2 regions of the Kosakonia oryzae genome follow, and region 1 is predicted to be linked to the other one. Evidence: predicted binding sites of a transcription regulator. Region 1 holds the regulator's gene; the other holds the start of a gene.

Region 1 (7,857 bases):
CCTCTGATTGTTCATTGATAGCGGCGGCTTTCCGCCGCTATACTAAAACGATGTTTCTAACTGGAACGTTAATTCATTTATATAAAGAGGACATCATGCGTTTACTTCACACCATGCTCCGTGTTGGCAACCTGCAACGATCCATCGACTTCTACACCAAAGTGCTGGGCATGAAGCTGCTGCGTACCAGCGAAAATCCGGAATATAAATACTCACTGGCCTTTGTGGGTTATGGCCCGGAAACCGAAGAAGCGGTCATCGAGCTGACTTACAACTGGGGCGTCGAGAGCTATGAGCTGGGCACCGCCTACGGTCACATCGCGCTGAGCGTGGAAAATGCCGCAGAGTCCTGCGAAGCGATCCGCAAAAACGGCGGTAACGTAACCCGCGAAGCGGGCCCGGTTAAAGGCGGTACTACCGTCATCGCCTTTGTTGAAGATCCGGACGGTTACAAAATCGAACTTATCGAAGAGAAGCATGCCGGTCACGGCCTGGGTAATTGATCCCTTCGGGCGCACTTTGCGCCCGCTGTTTTACATCCCTTCGCAAAATTTGCCATAATGCGCTGCCATTTTCCCGTATCAAGAGATCCTGATGTCCGATAACGCTCAACTTACTGGCCTGTGCGACCGTTTTCGCGGTTTTTATCCTGTCGTGATTGATGTTGAAACCGCCGGCTTTAACGCCAAAACCGACGCACTGCTGGAAGTCGCCGCCATTACGCTGAAAATGGATGAACAAGGCTGGCTGATGCCTGACAGTACCCTGCATTTCCACGTTGAGCCCTTTGAAGGCGCGAATCTGCAACCAGAAGCGCTGGCCTTTAACGGTATTGATCCCTCGAATCCGCTGCGCGGCGCGGTAAGCGAACATGATGCGCTGCACGCCATTTTCAAAATGGTGCGCAAAGGGATTAAAGATCAAAACTGCAACCGCGCGATTATGGTGGCGCATAATGCCACCTTCGATCACAGCTTTATGATGGCTGCTGCCGAGCGCGCGTCGCTGAAACGCAACCCTTTCCACCCGTTTGTCACCTTTGATACCGCATCGCTGAGCGGGCTGGCGCTGGGGCAAACCGTGCTGTCAAAAGCCTGCGCCGCCGCAGGCATTGCCTTTGACGCCTCGCAGGCGCATTCGGCGCTGTACGATACAGAGCAAACCGCCCTGCTGTTTTGCGAAATCGTGAACCGCTGGAAGCGTCTGGGCGGATGGCCATTGCCGCTCGCCGATGATTCACAGGCATAAAAAAAGCGACCACAGGGTCGCTTTTTTATTGGCGGAAACTTATTCCGCAGCCGGCTCGTCTTTATGATTTGCCGCCGCTTCTTTAATCAGCGATTGCAGTTCGCCGCGCTGATACATCTCAATGATGATATCGCAGCCGCCGACCAGTTCACCTTCCACCCACAACTGCGGGAAGGTTGGCCAGTTAGCGTATTTCGGCAGTTCTGCGCGGATGTCCGGGTTTTGCAGGATGTCCACATACGCGAAGCGTTCGCCACAAGCTGAAAGCGCCTGCACAGCCTGGGCGGAGAAGCCGCAGCTCGGCAGCTTCGGGGAGCCTTTCATATACAGCAGAATCGGGTTTTCAGCGATTTGACGCTGGATTTTCTCAAGGGTTGTGCTCATTGTCTTACTTCCTTCAACTTCTTCTACGGCTGAGATCTGACATTGTAACGGTTCAGACAAGCAACGGAAAATAACATTTTATTCACCGTTCATTATTTTATCGTCTGTCACGTAAAGTTGCCTTAAAAATATGACTTAACCCAACTCGCCCTGCTCAACTCTTAACCGTCATAGAAACGTTTTGCTGCTTTTTTTTGCGCTTGCTAACGAAACGAAGTTATAGATGCAAAAACAGTATTAACTTTTGTGCTTTTTATGGATTAGAATCGACGGGTTTTGAAAAACCATACGCAGGCATATTATATGCTTGCCATAACAGGGGATTGCTCAGTGGCGCGGATACCAAAAGCTTCGATCACGCTCTGTGCTTTGTTGTTCACCACGCTTTCTTTCACGCCATTGGCTAACGCCTCTGAACAGGCGCGAGCATCGGCCGTGCAAAAATCGCATCTGGCGAAAGCATCCGAACGTAAGAAAAAAACCACATCACAAAAAACATCAAAGAAAAGCGGTCGCAGTACGGCAGAAAAAACCACCAGTAAAAAAACAGCGGAACACAAGAAGTCACCGGCTAAGAAAAAAGTTTCCACCAGCAGCAAAGCCAGTCAGATCACCTCGCGTCGTAACAAAACCAGCCAGTTAAAACCTACAGAAGTCGCCTGGACGGAAAAATGCAGTACGCCGCGCAAAGGTCACAAGCCTCATTGTGTCAAAGTCAAAAAAACCACGACCATTGCTGAAGCGCATAAAGTGCGTATCCAGAAAGCCCAGAAAACGGCGATGTCGAAACTGATGAACCAGATTGGTAAACCTTACCGCTGGGGCGGCACCTCGCCGAGCACCGGTTTTGATTGTAGTGGTCTGGTCTATTACGCCTATAAGGATTTAGTGAAATTCCGCATTCCGCGCACCGCCAACGAAATGTATCACCTGCGTGATGCTTCGCCGGTGAATGTGGCAGAGCTGGAAAGCGGCGATCTGGTATTCTTCCGCACGCAAGGTCGCGGTACCGCCGATCACGTTGGCGTGTACGTTGGCAACGGCAAGTTTATCCAGTCTCCGCGCAGCGGCCAGGATATTCAGGTCACTTCCCTTAGCGAAGACTACTGGCAGCGCCATTACGTCGGCGCTCGCCGCGTCGTTACACCAAAAACCATTCGTTGATCTCATCGCCTGTCGTCACTGCGACAGGCGATGTTCTCTTTTTCCCGTCTCCGCGATTTGTTACTCTAAGCCTCACACTCAGTAGGGTTATTGGGTGTATTAAAATAATGAAGGAGAGTAGCAATGTCGTTCGAATTACCTGCATTACCGTATGCAAAAGACGCCCTGATGCCGCATATCTCAGCCGAAACGCTGGAGTATCACTATGGTAAGCACCATCAGACTTATGTCACTAACCTCAACAATTTGATCAAAGGCACCGCCTTCGAAGGCAAAACGCTGGAAGAGATCGTTAAGCACAGCGAAGGTGGCGTGTTCAATAACGCCGCGCAGGTCTGGAATCACACTTTCTACTGGAACTGCCTCGCGCCGCACGCTGGCGGTGAGCCGACTGGCGAACTAGCCGCTGCGATTGCTAAAACATTTGGCAGCTTTGCCGAGTTTAAAGCGCAGTTTACCGATGCCGCAGTGAAAAACTTTGGTTCAGGCTGGACATGGCTGGTGAAAAAAGCGGATGGCGGGTTGGCGATTGTCTCAACGTCCAATGCGGGAACACCGCTGACGACGAATGCGACACCGCTGCTGACTGTCGATGTCTGGGAACATGCTTATTACATTGACTACCGCAACGCCCGTCCGAACTACCTTGAACACTTCTGGGCGCTGGTCAACTGGACCTTCGTGGCGAAGAATTTCGCCGCATAAAACAAAGGAGGGGCATAGCCCCTCCTCTTTTTACTCGACTGCCGCACAGGCTCGTTCCGGCCGGGAGCGCCCGGAAAACAGCACCACCATCAGCCCAAGCCCGGCAATAATCGCCCCCATCACCGGGACAAAATCATAACCCAGACCGCCGGAGATCACCGCGCCGCCCGCAGCCGCACCGAGTGCGTTACCGAGGTTAAAGGCACCGATGTTCACTGAAGAAGAGAGCCCCGGCGCTTCATGTGCGACGCGCATTACACGCATTTGCAGCGGCGGAACCACGGCAAAGGTCGCAGCGCCCCAGACCACCATACTGATAGCCGCGCCCACTTCGCTGCGGGCCAGGAACGGAATGGCCAGCATGATGGCAATCAGCAGGATAAGAAAGCCTTTCAGCGTACCGGTTACCGAACGATCCGCCAGTTTGCCGCCAAGGTAGTTACCAATCGAGAAACCGACGCCAATCAGAACCAACATCCCGGTAACAAATACCGGCGTAGCATCAGTAATGGTGCGCAGCACCGGCGAAATATAGGTATAGAGCGTAAACATCGCGCCTGCACCGAGCACCGTCGTCAGCAGTGCCGACAGCACCTGTGGACGAACCAGCACGGACAACTCTTTGCGTACATCCGGACGTTCGCCCGTTCCGCCGCCAGGCAGCGAGAAGTAGAGGCTCAGCATAGCAACCAGGCCCAGCACGGCGGTCGCCATAAACGACATGCGCCAGCCGATGGTTTCACCCAGCCAGGTTGCAGCAGGCACACCGCCAATATTGGCGATAGTCAGCCCCATAAACATGGTCGCGACGGCGCTGGCTTGTTTCTCTTTTGCTACCACGCTTGCGGCAACAACCGAACCCAGACCAAAGAAAGCACCGTGGTTGAGGCTGGTGACGATGCGCGCCAACATTAAAGTGGTGTAGTCCGGCGCGATTGCCGACAGCACATTACCCAGCGTAAAGATCGCCATCAGAAAAATCAGCGCATTACGTCTGCCTCGGTGCGACAGCAGCAGCGTCATCAGTGGCGCTCCCACCATCACGCCAATCGCATAAGCGCTAATCAGCATTCCCGCCGCCGGAATGGAAACATCGACGCCACGGGCAATAACGGGCAGCAACCCCATCGGGGAGAACTCCGTTGTACCTATCCCAAAGGCGCCAATCGCCAGGGCAAGCAGAGGGAAATTAATTTTCATCGTTTGACTCCGAAAAAGCCGTGTCGGTTGGGGACACTGTCGCAGAAGTCAAAAGTATGACAGCAATCACAAAAAACAGAAGTTAGCAGAATGACAAAAGATTATTGCAGAAGTGATAACAATGGCGGGGAAAGCCGAGGGAGAAGGCTCTCCCTCGTGCCAGATCAATGCAGCGCGGCGGTCAGCCCACCGAAAACAATCAGGCTCAGAACAATGACGGTAGTGACCAAAGAATACTTCAGATCGGTGCTCATCAATTTTTCTCCATTTTCATTTCCCCACAAATAGTGGGTTTGCGCATTTTTGCACAAATAATCATAAAAATCTTGCAGGAATTCGGGGGAGATATGTTTTAGCGCTTCCCCTTTTGCTCAAGATAAGACAAAATTCGACGCTAAATTTATTAGCGTACCGGCCATTGACTCCCCTCCTGACGTTTAGTGTCTTTTTCCCGGCGTACCGCACTCACTTTGCTGGGGTTCAGGGTGATGGAAGGCAAACGTTTACCTTAAGTATTATCAGGAGCTTATGATATGGTCTGGAGTGATTTCTGATGGCAACGATTAAAGACGTCGCGAAACGAGCAAACGTTTCCACTACAACCGTATCTCATGTAATTAACAAAACGCGCTTCGTCGCTGAAGAGACTCGCAACGCCGTATGGGCAGCGATCAAAGAGTTACATTACTCCCCCAGCGCCGTGGCGCGTAGCCTGAAGGTCAATCACACTAAATCGATCGGTTTGCTGGCCACCAGCAGCGAAGCCGCCTATTTTGCCGAGATCATCGAAGCCGTAGAGAAAAAATGCTTCCAGAAAGGCTACACCTTGATCCTCGGCAACGCCTGGAACAGCCTTGAGAAACAGCGCGCCTACCTGTCGATGATGGCGCAAAAACGCGTCGATGGCCTGCTGGTGATGTGCTCCGAATACCCGGAGCCGCTGCTGAGCATGCTGGAAGAGTACCGTAATATTCCGATGGTCGTGATGGACTGGGGCGAGGCGAAAGCCGATTTTACCGACTCGGTCATTGATAACGCTTTTGAAGGCGGCTATATGGCCGGCCGCTATCTGATTGAGCGCGGGCATCGCGATATCGGCGTCATCCCTGGCCCGCTGGAGCGCAACACCGGCGCAGGCCGCCTCGCCGGTTTTATGAAGGCGATGGAAGAAGCGATCATCACCGTACCGGAAAACTGGATCGTACAGGGCGACTTTGAACCGGAATCAGGTTACCGGGCGATGCAGCAGATCCTCAACCAGTCACACCGCCCCACTGCCGTGTTCTGCGGCGGCGATATTATGGCGATGGGCGCGCTCTGCGCGGCGGATGAGATGGGGCTGCGCGTTCCCCAGGATATTTCGCTGATCGGCTATGACAATGTGCGCAATTCCCGCTACTTTACGCCCGCGCTGACCACCATCCATCAGCCGAAAGATTCGCTGGGTGAAACGGCCTTTACCATGTTGCTCGATCGTATTGTCAACAAACGCGAAGAGTCGCAGTCCATCGAAGTTCATCCGCGTCTGATCGAACGTCGTTCAGTGGCAGATGGCCCATTCCGCGACTACCGCCGTTAATCACCCCTGCGGGGGCCGCTACTGTGGCTCCCGCAACCATTCGCTGTTCAGCGTCTCACTGTCCCCCAGATACTCCAGCAGCCAGCTCAACGCCGGTGATGCGTCATTTTGTTGCCATGTCAGGCAGCAGGCCGCATCCGGAAACGGATTCTCCAGTTCCAGCGCCACCCAGTCGCCGCTGTCCAGCCGGGGACGGGCGAAATGCGCGGGCACCATCCCCACACACAGCCCGGCAGAAAGACAGGCTTCTGAAGAGGACCAGTCCGGCACGATGACCCGCTTCTGGTTATCCAGCAGCCAGGTAATACGTTTAGGCAACGAGCGCGACGTATCTTCCTGGATCAACGAGGGCCAGTTGCGCAACGTTTCATCGCTTAGCGGGCCGGGCATTGATGCTAGCGGATGGCGGCTGGAGACCACGCATTTCCAGCTCAGCATGCCCATATCACGAAACGCATACCGTCCACCGACCGGGATCGCCTGAGTCGCGCCAATCGCCACCTCAACGCGGCCATCTGCCAGCGCATCCCAGACACCGTTAAACACCTCCTGGTAAACCTGTAATTCGACGTCGTTAAAATGTCGGTAGAAATCGACGATCAATTGCCGTGTTCGCGCCGGTTTCACAATGTTATCCACGGCAATCGCCAGTTGACCGCGCCAGCCGTTAGCGATCTGTTGGCACTGCTGGCGGGTGATCTGCATTTTTTTGATAACAGATCGCCCCTCTTTTAAAAACCAGCTTCCGGCAGGTGTTAACTCCACATCGCGATGACGGCGTTCAAATAACGGAACCGCCAGCCACTCTTCCAGTTGGCGCACGGTATAGCTCACTGCTGAAGGCACACGGTGCAACTCCTGAGCGGCACCGCTGAAACTTCCGTTGCGTGCAACAGCATCAACCACTTCCAGTGAATATTCTGACCACATAATCTGCCTGCAAAAATTTTGAAATCACTGCGCAAATATTAGCGTTTCACAAGCGGAAAAGCACTCCTTACACTCGACAGCCCTGAAGAAGCAACAAGGTGAGAACTCAAATGCAACCTGGCAAAGGATTTTTAGTCTGGCTCGCGGGATTAAGCGTGCTCGGCTTTTTAGCCACCGACATGTACCTGCCCGCGTTCAGCGCGATACAACAAGATTTGCAAACCTCTCCGGCCATCGTCAGCGCCACGCTCAGTTTGTTTCTGGCTGGCTTTGCTGTCGCACAACTGGTGTGGGGGCCATTGTCGGATCGCTATGGTCGCAGACCCATTCTGTTGAGCGGGCTGGCCATTTTCGCGCTTGGCTGCCTGGGAACATTGTGGGTACGGGACGCCAGCCTGTTACTGGCGCTGCGTTTCGTACAGGCGATCGGCGTTTGTGCCGCTACCGTCAGTTGGCAGGCGCTGGTCACTGACCACTATCCGGCACACCGCGTTAATCGTATCTTCGCAACCATTATGCCGCTGGTGGGCCTGACGCCTGCACTTGCCCCTCTGCTGGGAGCCTGGATGCTGGAGCACTTCTCCTGGCAGGCGATTTTTGCCACGCTGCTGGCAATAACCCTTGTGCTGATGGTGCCCGCCTGGCGG
Region 2 (7,857 bases), 450 kb from region 1:
TATCCCAATCAGTTAGGGATTGCGCTGACCGACTGCATTACGATGGATGCGTTTTTACGCGACTTCGGTGCGGAATTCGCCACGCGTTACCAGGGCCTGCGCCACGATTCAGGCGATCCGGTCGAATGGGGCGAAAAAGCCATTGCCCATTATGAAAAACTCGGTATCGATCCGCTGTCGAAGACGCTGATTTTCTCCGATAACCTCGATCTGACAAAAGCGCTCGATCTTTATCGTCACTTTGCCTCCCGCATTAAACTCGGTTTTGGCATCGGGACACGCCTCACCTGCGATATTCCGGGCGTGAAGCCGCTGAATATTGTTATCAAGCTGGTGGAGTGTAACGGAAAGCCAGTGGCGAAATTATCTGACAGCCCCGGCAAAACCATCTGCCACGATAAAGCCTTCGTCCGCGCGCTGCGCGAAGCCTTTGACCTGCCGCAGGTCAGAAAGGCCAGCTAATCACAAGGGAGCCGACGGCTCCCTTCTTTTTTCCGATAATTTATTAATGCTTCCTTGCTAATTCTGCTTGTCTGATGGCGCACGCCAGGTAACATAGAAAACCCCGTCTTTTTGGGCGGACAAAGTGTTTATTTTTTCCGACTATTAATAGAGAGAATATTATGAGCGTTGTGCCTGTAGCCGACGTATTCCATGGCCGCGTTGCCGTTGACAGTGAAGTCACCGTGCGCGGATGGGTACGCACCCGCCGAGATTCTAAAGCTGGTATCTCCTTCCTCGCCGTTTATGACGGCTCCTGCTTTAATCCTGTACAGGCCGTTATTAATAATTCTCTGCCCAATTACAATCAGGACGTTTTGCGTCTGACCACCGGTTGCTCAGTGATCGTCACCGGTAAAGTGGTTGCGTCTCCGGGTGAAGGTCAGAGTCTGGAAATTCAGGCCACCTCCGTTGAAGTGACCGGCTGGGTTGAAGATCCGGATACCTATCCGATGGCGGCAAAGCGCCACAGCATTGAGTATCTGCGTGAAGTTGCGCACCTGCGTCCGCGCACCAACCTGATTGGCGCGGTAGCCCGTGTTCGCCATACGCTGGCGCAGGCACTGCATCGTTTCTTCGACGAGCAGGGTTTCTTCTGGGTCTCCTCACCGCTGATTACCGCATCGGATACCGAAGGCGCCGGCGAAATGTTCCGCGTCTCCACGCTGGACATGGAAAACCTGCCGCGTACTGCAGAAGGCAAAGTCGATTTTGATAAGGACTTTTTCGGCAAAGAAGCTTTTCTGACCGTTTCTGGCCAGTTGAACGCCGAAACTTATGCCTGCGCACTGTCAAAAGTGTATACCTTCGGCCCAACCTTCCGCGCTGAAAACTCCAACACCAGCCGCCATCTGGCAGAGTTCTGGATGCTGGAACCGGAAATGGCATTCGCCGACCTCGACGATAACGCCCGTCTGGCAGAAGCCATGCTGAAATATGCCTTCAAAGCGGTGCTGGAAGAGCGTCTCGACGATCTGAAGTTCTTTGAGGAACGTGTCGATAAAGACGCAATTGGCCGTCTTGAGCGTTTCATCGCAGCGGATTTCGCGCAGGTGGACTACACCGACGCCGTCGCTATTCTTGAAAAATGCGGCGAGAAATTCGAGAACCCGGTTTACTGGGGCGTTGACCTGGCCTCCGAGCATGAACGCTATCTGGCAGAGAAACACTTTAAAGCGCCGGTGGTGGTGAAAAACTACCCGAAAGATATTAAAGCATTCTATATGCGCCTGAACGATGACGGTAAAACCGTTGCCGCGATGGACGTGCTGGCTCCGGGCATCGGTGAAATCATCGGTGGTTCGCAGCGTGAGGAGCGTCTTGATGTACTGGATGCGCGTATGGCCGAAATGGGTCTGAATAAAGAGGACTACTGGTGGTATCGCGATCTGCGCCGTTACGGCACGGTTCCACACTCTGGTTTCGGTCTCGGCTTCGAGCGTCTGATCGCCTATGTCACTGGCGTACAGAACGTTCGTGACGTGATTCCGTTCCCGCGCACGCCACGCAGCGCGACATTCTGATAAACAGAAAAGGCCAGCTTCCGCGCTGGCCTTTTTCTTATCCTTTTCCTGTCAACCTTCGTTAACAACTTTTCGACATCATCGTCGGCAATCCTGCCATCCTTACCTTTCTTTGCGCATTTTTACGGCTGAAATAACTCTGTACAAAAAACACCCCGTCGAGTTATTGCGGGATATGTCTGACTGTTAATTAGCACATTTGGACAAAAAATATACAGCTATCCAGACGGCTAAATCCTGTTATAAGAAAAAGCAAGATGAGAATGGTTCCATACCAGGGAAAGACATTATCTCAATTAAATATAAGTAATTCATATAAATAGGAATGGAAGTGCCGTTTTTATCAGCGGTTGGTGCTGAACTTTGAGATGGTTCACAAAGTTCCCGTAAATTCATACTTTTTTACACAATATTTCTTTTTGTTACCGCTTTAAGACATTTGTAGCACTTTCAGGCTAGCGAAACGATTATATGTTTGGAAAGATGCCTCTCAGACACAGAAAGACACCAAACTCTCATCAATAGTTCCGTAAATTTTTATTGACGGAAATTATTGGCGGCAGTGGCAGGTGTCCAAAAAAAACCAATGAGGGTAATAAATAATGATGAAGCGCAATATCCTGGCAGTGGTTATCCCTGCCCTGCTGGTAGCGGGTGCAGCTAACGCTGCTGAGATCTATAACAAAGATGGCAACAAAGTAGATATCTACGGTAAAGCAGTAGGTCTGCACTACTTCTCTAAAGACAACGGCGACAACAGCTACGGCGGCAATGGCGATCAGACTTACGCTCGTCTGGGCTTTAAAGGCGAAACAAAAATCAACGACCAGTTGACTGGTTACGGCCAGTGGGAATACAACTTCCAGGGCAACAACTCTGAAGGCGGTACTGATGCTCAAGATGGTAACAAAACCCGTCTGGCATTTGCAGGTCTGAAAGCTGGCGATTTAGGTTCTTTCGACTACGGTCGTAACTACGGTCTGGTATACGATGCAATTGGCGTAACTGACATGCTGCCAGAATTCGGTGGCGACACTGGTGCCAGCGATAACTTCTTCGCAGGCCGTAACGGTGGTCTGGCTACTTACCGTAACAGCAACTTCTTCGGTCTGGTTGACGGCCTGAACTTCGGCGTTCAGTACCTGGGTAAAAACGAGCGTGCAACTTCCCTGACTGATGATGCAAACGACATTACACGTTCCAACGGCGACGGCTGGGCTTCTTCTGTAAGCTACGACTTCAACGGTTTCGGTATCGTTGGTGCTTACGGCGCGGCTGACCGTACTAACGTACAGCAGGCTCTGAAAGATTACGGTACTTCTGGCGAAAAAGCTGAGCAGTGGGCTGTTGGTCTGAAATATGACGCAAACAACATCTACCTGGCCGCTCTGTATGAAGAAACCCACAACGCAACTCGCCTGAAAACCAAACTGCCAAGCGGTGTTGCACAGAATGGTTACCTGAACAAAACTCAGGACTTCTCTGTTGTAGCACAGTACCAGTTCGACTTCGGTCTGCGTCCGTCCATCGCTTACTACAAATCTAAAGCGAAAGATGTTGAAGGCATTGGCAGCGAAGATTTCATCAACTACGTAGAAGTGGGCGCAACCTACTACTTCAACAAAAACATGTCCACCTATGTTGACTACATCATCAACCAGATTGATAAAGACAACAAACTGGGCGTAGGTTCTGACGACACCGTTGCAGTTGGTATCGTTTACCAGTTCTAATCAGTCACCCCTCGACTGTTATATGCATATCAAACAGGGCTCCGGCCCTGTTTTTTTATGCCTGAAACAAAAATGCCGACGACTTTTGAAAAGCATCGTGCTTTTTATCGCAAACGGTTGGCAATTCGTGCGTCAGCCGTTACCCTGATAGCGGATCTCCCTTCTGTCATCAAAATGGAACCTCGTCATGTTTGAGAATATAACCGCTGCCCCTGCCGACCCTATTCTGGGTCTGGCCGATCTGTTTCGCGCCGATGAACGCCCCAATAAAATCAACTTAGGGATCGGTGTTTATAAAGATGAAACCGGCAAGACCCCGGTATTAACCAGCGTGAAGAAAGCAGAACAGTACCTGCTGGAAAATGAAGCCACCAAGAACTACCTCAGCATCGATGGTATTCCTGAGTTTGGCCGTTGCACCCAGGAACTGCTGTTCGGCAAAGGCAGCGCGATTATCAATGACAAACGTGCACGTACCGCACAGACTCCGGGCGGCACCGGCGGGCTGCGCGTCGCGGCAGATTTCCTGGCCAAAAACACCGCCGTTAAGCGCGTCTGGGTAAGCAATCCAAGCTGGCCGAACCATAAGGGCGTCTTCAACTCCGCTGGCCTCGAAGTCTGCGAATATAACTATTACGATGCGCAGAACCACGCGCTGGATTTCGACGGTATGCTGGCGAGCCTGAACAATGCGCAGGCTGGCGATGTGGTGCTGTTCCATGGTTGCTGCCATAACCCGACGGGTATCGATCCTACGCTTGAGCAGTGGGAAACGCTGGCGAAACTCTCCATTGAGAAAGGCTGGTTGCCGCTGTTCGATTTCGCCTATCAGGGGTTTGCCCGCGGTCTGGAAGAAGATGCTGAAGGCCTGCGCGCGTTTGCTGCGCTGCATAAAGAGTTTCTCGTCGCCAGCTCATTCTCCAAAAACTTCGGTCTGTATAGCGAGCGTGTCGGTGCCTGTACGCTGGTCGCGGCGGATGCAGAAAACGCCGATCGCGCCTTCAGCCAAATGAAATCCGTGATCCGCGCCAACTACTCTAACCCACCGGCACACGGCGCTTCTATCGTGGCAACCATTCTCAGCAATGACGCACTACGCGCGATCTGGGAACAGGAGCTGACCGATATGCGCCAGCGTATTCAGCGTATGCGCCTGCTGTTTGTGAATACGCTGCAGGAGAAAGGGGCAAACCGCGATTTCAGCTTTATTACCCGTCAGAACGGTATGTTTTCGTTCAGCGGCCTGACCAAAGAGCAGGTGCTGCGTCTGCGCGAAGAGTTTGGCATTTACGCTGTCGCTTCCGGGCGTATCAACGTTGCAGGTATGACGCCGGATAATATGTCGCCGCTGTGCGAAGCGATTGTCGCCGTACTGTAAAATGTAACGCATACAGAAAGGGTCGCCGAAGCGACCCTTTTTTATTTACCACACCGGTAATTCATCCTGCAGGAACGGGTTGTGCAGCCGTTCATTGCCCAGCGTCGACATTGGCCCGTGTCCAGGAATAAAGGTAACGTCATCGCCAAGAGGCAGTAATTTACGTTTGATTGAATCAATCAACTGCGCATGATTCCCCTGCGGGAAATCGCTGCGCCCAACACCGCCTTTAAAGATCACATCGCCAGAAACCAGCAAACGCGACTGCGCATCAAAAAACACCACATGTCCCGGCGTATGACCCGGGCAATGCAATACTTGCAATGTCACCTTACCGACGGTAACCGTATCGCCTTCATTTAACCAGCGGTCGGGCGTCAGCGGTAGGCAATCATCCAGACCAAACATCCGGCTTTGGGCGGGCAGCCCCTGCAACCAGAACTCATCATTTTTTTCCGGGCCAATAATCGGCACACCGTAATGCTGCGCCACTTCGGCTGCCGCACCCACATGATCAAGATGACCATGCGTGAGCAGAACTTGCGTCAGCGTCACGCTGGAAGCATCCACTTCGGCGATAATACGCTGTGCATCGCCGCCAGGATCGACCACGGCGGCAAGTTGAGTCTGTTCACACCAGATTAACGAACAATTCTGTGAGAACGCGGTAACCGGAATAATACGATAGTTCATACTGCTCCTCTGAGGTTTACCAGTGCCGCACCGGGCCGGTATCAATATGCACAAAGTTGCTGCTGGGGTAGTATCCTACACCACCCGCGCGCAGAGATAACGCTGCTTTGCGAATATTACTCAGAGCAATCCCTTCAATATGGAAATCCATGGCCTGGCCTTTGGTGTGGTAACTCTGTTTCGCCACGCCGCGGCTGTGCGCGCGTAGTTCATTATTGGTATCAACAGAACGATAGCCGGAAATGAGTTGCACAGGCTTGCGTGTTCCCAGCAGCCCCTGCAGGCGAAAGAGATGGTCAAACAACTGAGGATCGATGGTTTTAATTTTATTCGCGCGGTAATCACGGAAAAAATGATTCAGTTTTGCTAATTCATCCTGAATATAGCCTCTGCCATCAAAGAACTCAGCTTTAATAGACTCTCCGGTATTCAGATTATTCAGCGTCAGAATACGCGGTCGTGGCGTGGAAAGGGTAGCAAACGCCTGCGTTGGTAACATGGCGGCGCCAAGAGCAACCCCACCCAACGCCAGCAGTTTGCGGCGATTAGCGTCAAATTTATCCATGATAATAAATTCTATAGATAAGCAAAGTTAAACGTAATTTATGCACTTTTTAGCGCACGAAAGGCACCTTACCGGGCTACAAACGCCACGTCAAGGCAGCCTCCCCCCAGCAACGACGGGCTTTGTAGCTTACAAAGCCCGTTTATTGCCAGTTATTACGACAATGCTATTCGCCAAACTGCTTCATTTATCTGATTAATTGTTCAGCTTTTGGCAAGATTTGTGCGCCCGATCGCGCAGTAAGATCGTAATTGTAAATATCTGTACGATACTGCGTGCGACCATCGGCCCCCACAAACGCAGTCAGATAGTAGAGATTCACGGGGATATTGTGTCGAATATTTACGTAACGGGTATCTCCCTGCTTTAAGGCATCAGAGATACGCGTATCGTTCCATCCAGCATCCTGCAACAGCATATTTGCCAGTTCAGACGCCTTATTCACCCGCACACAACCAGAACTCAGCGCCCGCGTCTCTTTCTGGAACAAGTTATGGTTCGGCGTGTCATGCAAATAGATGGCATCAGAGCTCGGCATATTGAATTTGTAACGACCAAGGGAGTTCTGTACACCCGGCGCCTGCTGGAAACGGAACGGTAGATTCGATGGCGTAATCGTCGCCCAGTCAACCATTGACGGGTCGATCGCCTCTTTGCTGTTCCAGCCGCGCAGCACGGTATAACCGTGGCGTTCAAGGTATGTCGGATCGTTCAGAACCTTCGGAAGAATATCCTGGCGCGCCAGCGTTGGCGGTACATTCCACGGCGGATTGACCACCACATTGTTCAGCGCACTGCTCATCATCGGCGTTTTGCGATCGGGGCGTCCAACAATCACCCGCGACGCCAGCACCTGGCTGCCGTTGAGATAATAAACCAACGAGTACTCCGGAATATTCACCATAATGCCGGTGGAAAGCGTCACCGGCAGCAGACGCAGCCGTTGGATATTGAGCGCCAGCAATGCAGCGCGCTGCGACGGGCTGACATTCAGCCAGTCACGCGTGCCCTGGCCAATCACACCATCGGCATGCAGCCCCTGCCAGGCCTGAAAGCGTTTTACTGCCTCAACCAGTTGCCGATCGTAAGCCGCGCGCGTCGGTACTTTTTTTCTGGTCGACGCCGCAGAGGTGCTGACTGCAACCTGATCGCCAGGCAACACGATGTTCGGCCCGCCTTCCAGCATGCCGGTGCGTTGCAGGATCTCGCGCAACGCCGGAACATCGTTGCTCCACTGCCCTGGTCGCAGCGTAACGTTACTGGCGATTTGCGGCCACGGGCGAGAATCCCCCACCAGCGTCAGCAGTGACTGGTGCATGGCGGCATATTGCGGATGATGTGGCGCAAGGCTCTGTATGAATGACGGCAGCGAACCGTTATCCAGCGCCAATTGCCACTGATTGATCACTGAAATCGCCGGCGTTGCCAGCGCATAGGGTTTGTCGCTATAAAGCCAGCGCTGGC

The links. Region 1 encodes PurR, which represses purine synthesis genes. Its sites were predicted from a motif close to CANGCAAACGTTTGCNTG; they were not measured.
Region 2: the regulator PurR is predicted to act here: its motif matches at 3,864-3,881, upstream of AWR26_RS16585 (amino acid aminotransferase).

What each region holds. Positions count from the first base shown of each region.
Region 1 covers NZ_CP014007.2:3,014,439-3,022,295, forward strand. Annotated here, with positions in the region: gene gloA (lactoylglutathione lyase) at 96-503, shown strand; gene rnt (ribonuclease T) at 595-1,248, shown strand; gene AWR26_RS14325 (Grx4 family monothiol glutaredoxin) at 1,288-1,632, opposite strand; gene AWR26_RS14330 (C40 family peptidase) at 1,963-2,796, shown strand; gene sodB (superoxide dismutase [Fe]) at 2,920-3,501, shown strand; gene AWR26_RS14340 (MFS transporter) at 3,532-4,701, opposite strand; gene cydH (cytochrome bd-I oxidase subunit CydH) at 4,866-4,955, opposite strand; gene purR (HTH-type transcriptional repressor PurR) at 5,255-6,280, shown strand; gene punR (DNA-binding transcriptional activator PunR) at 6,299-7,210, opposite strand; gene punC (purine nucleoside transporter PunC) at 7,321-7,857, shown strand, end outside.
Region 2 covers NZ_CP014007.2:3,463,805-3,471,661, forward strand. Annotated here, with positions in the region: gene pncB (nicotinate phosphoribosyltransferase) at 1-462, shown strand, start outside; gene asnS (asparagine--tRNA ligase) at 624-2,024, shown strand; gene ompF (porin OmpF) at 2,627-3,757, shown strand; gene AWR26_RS16585 (amino acid aminotransferase) at 3,945-5,135, shown strand; gene AWR26_RS16590 (MBL fold metallo-hydrolase) at 5,181-5,828, opposite strand; gene AWR26_RS16595 (YcbK family protein) at 5,845-6,393, opposite strand; gene ldtD (L,D-transpeptidase) at 6,581-7,857, opposite strand, start outside.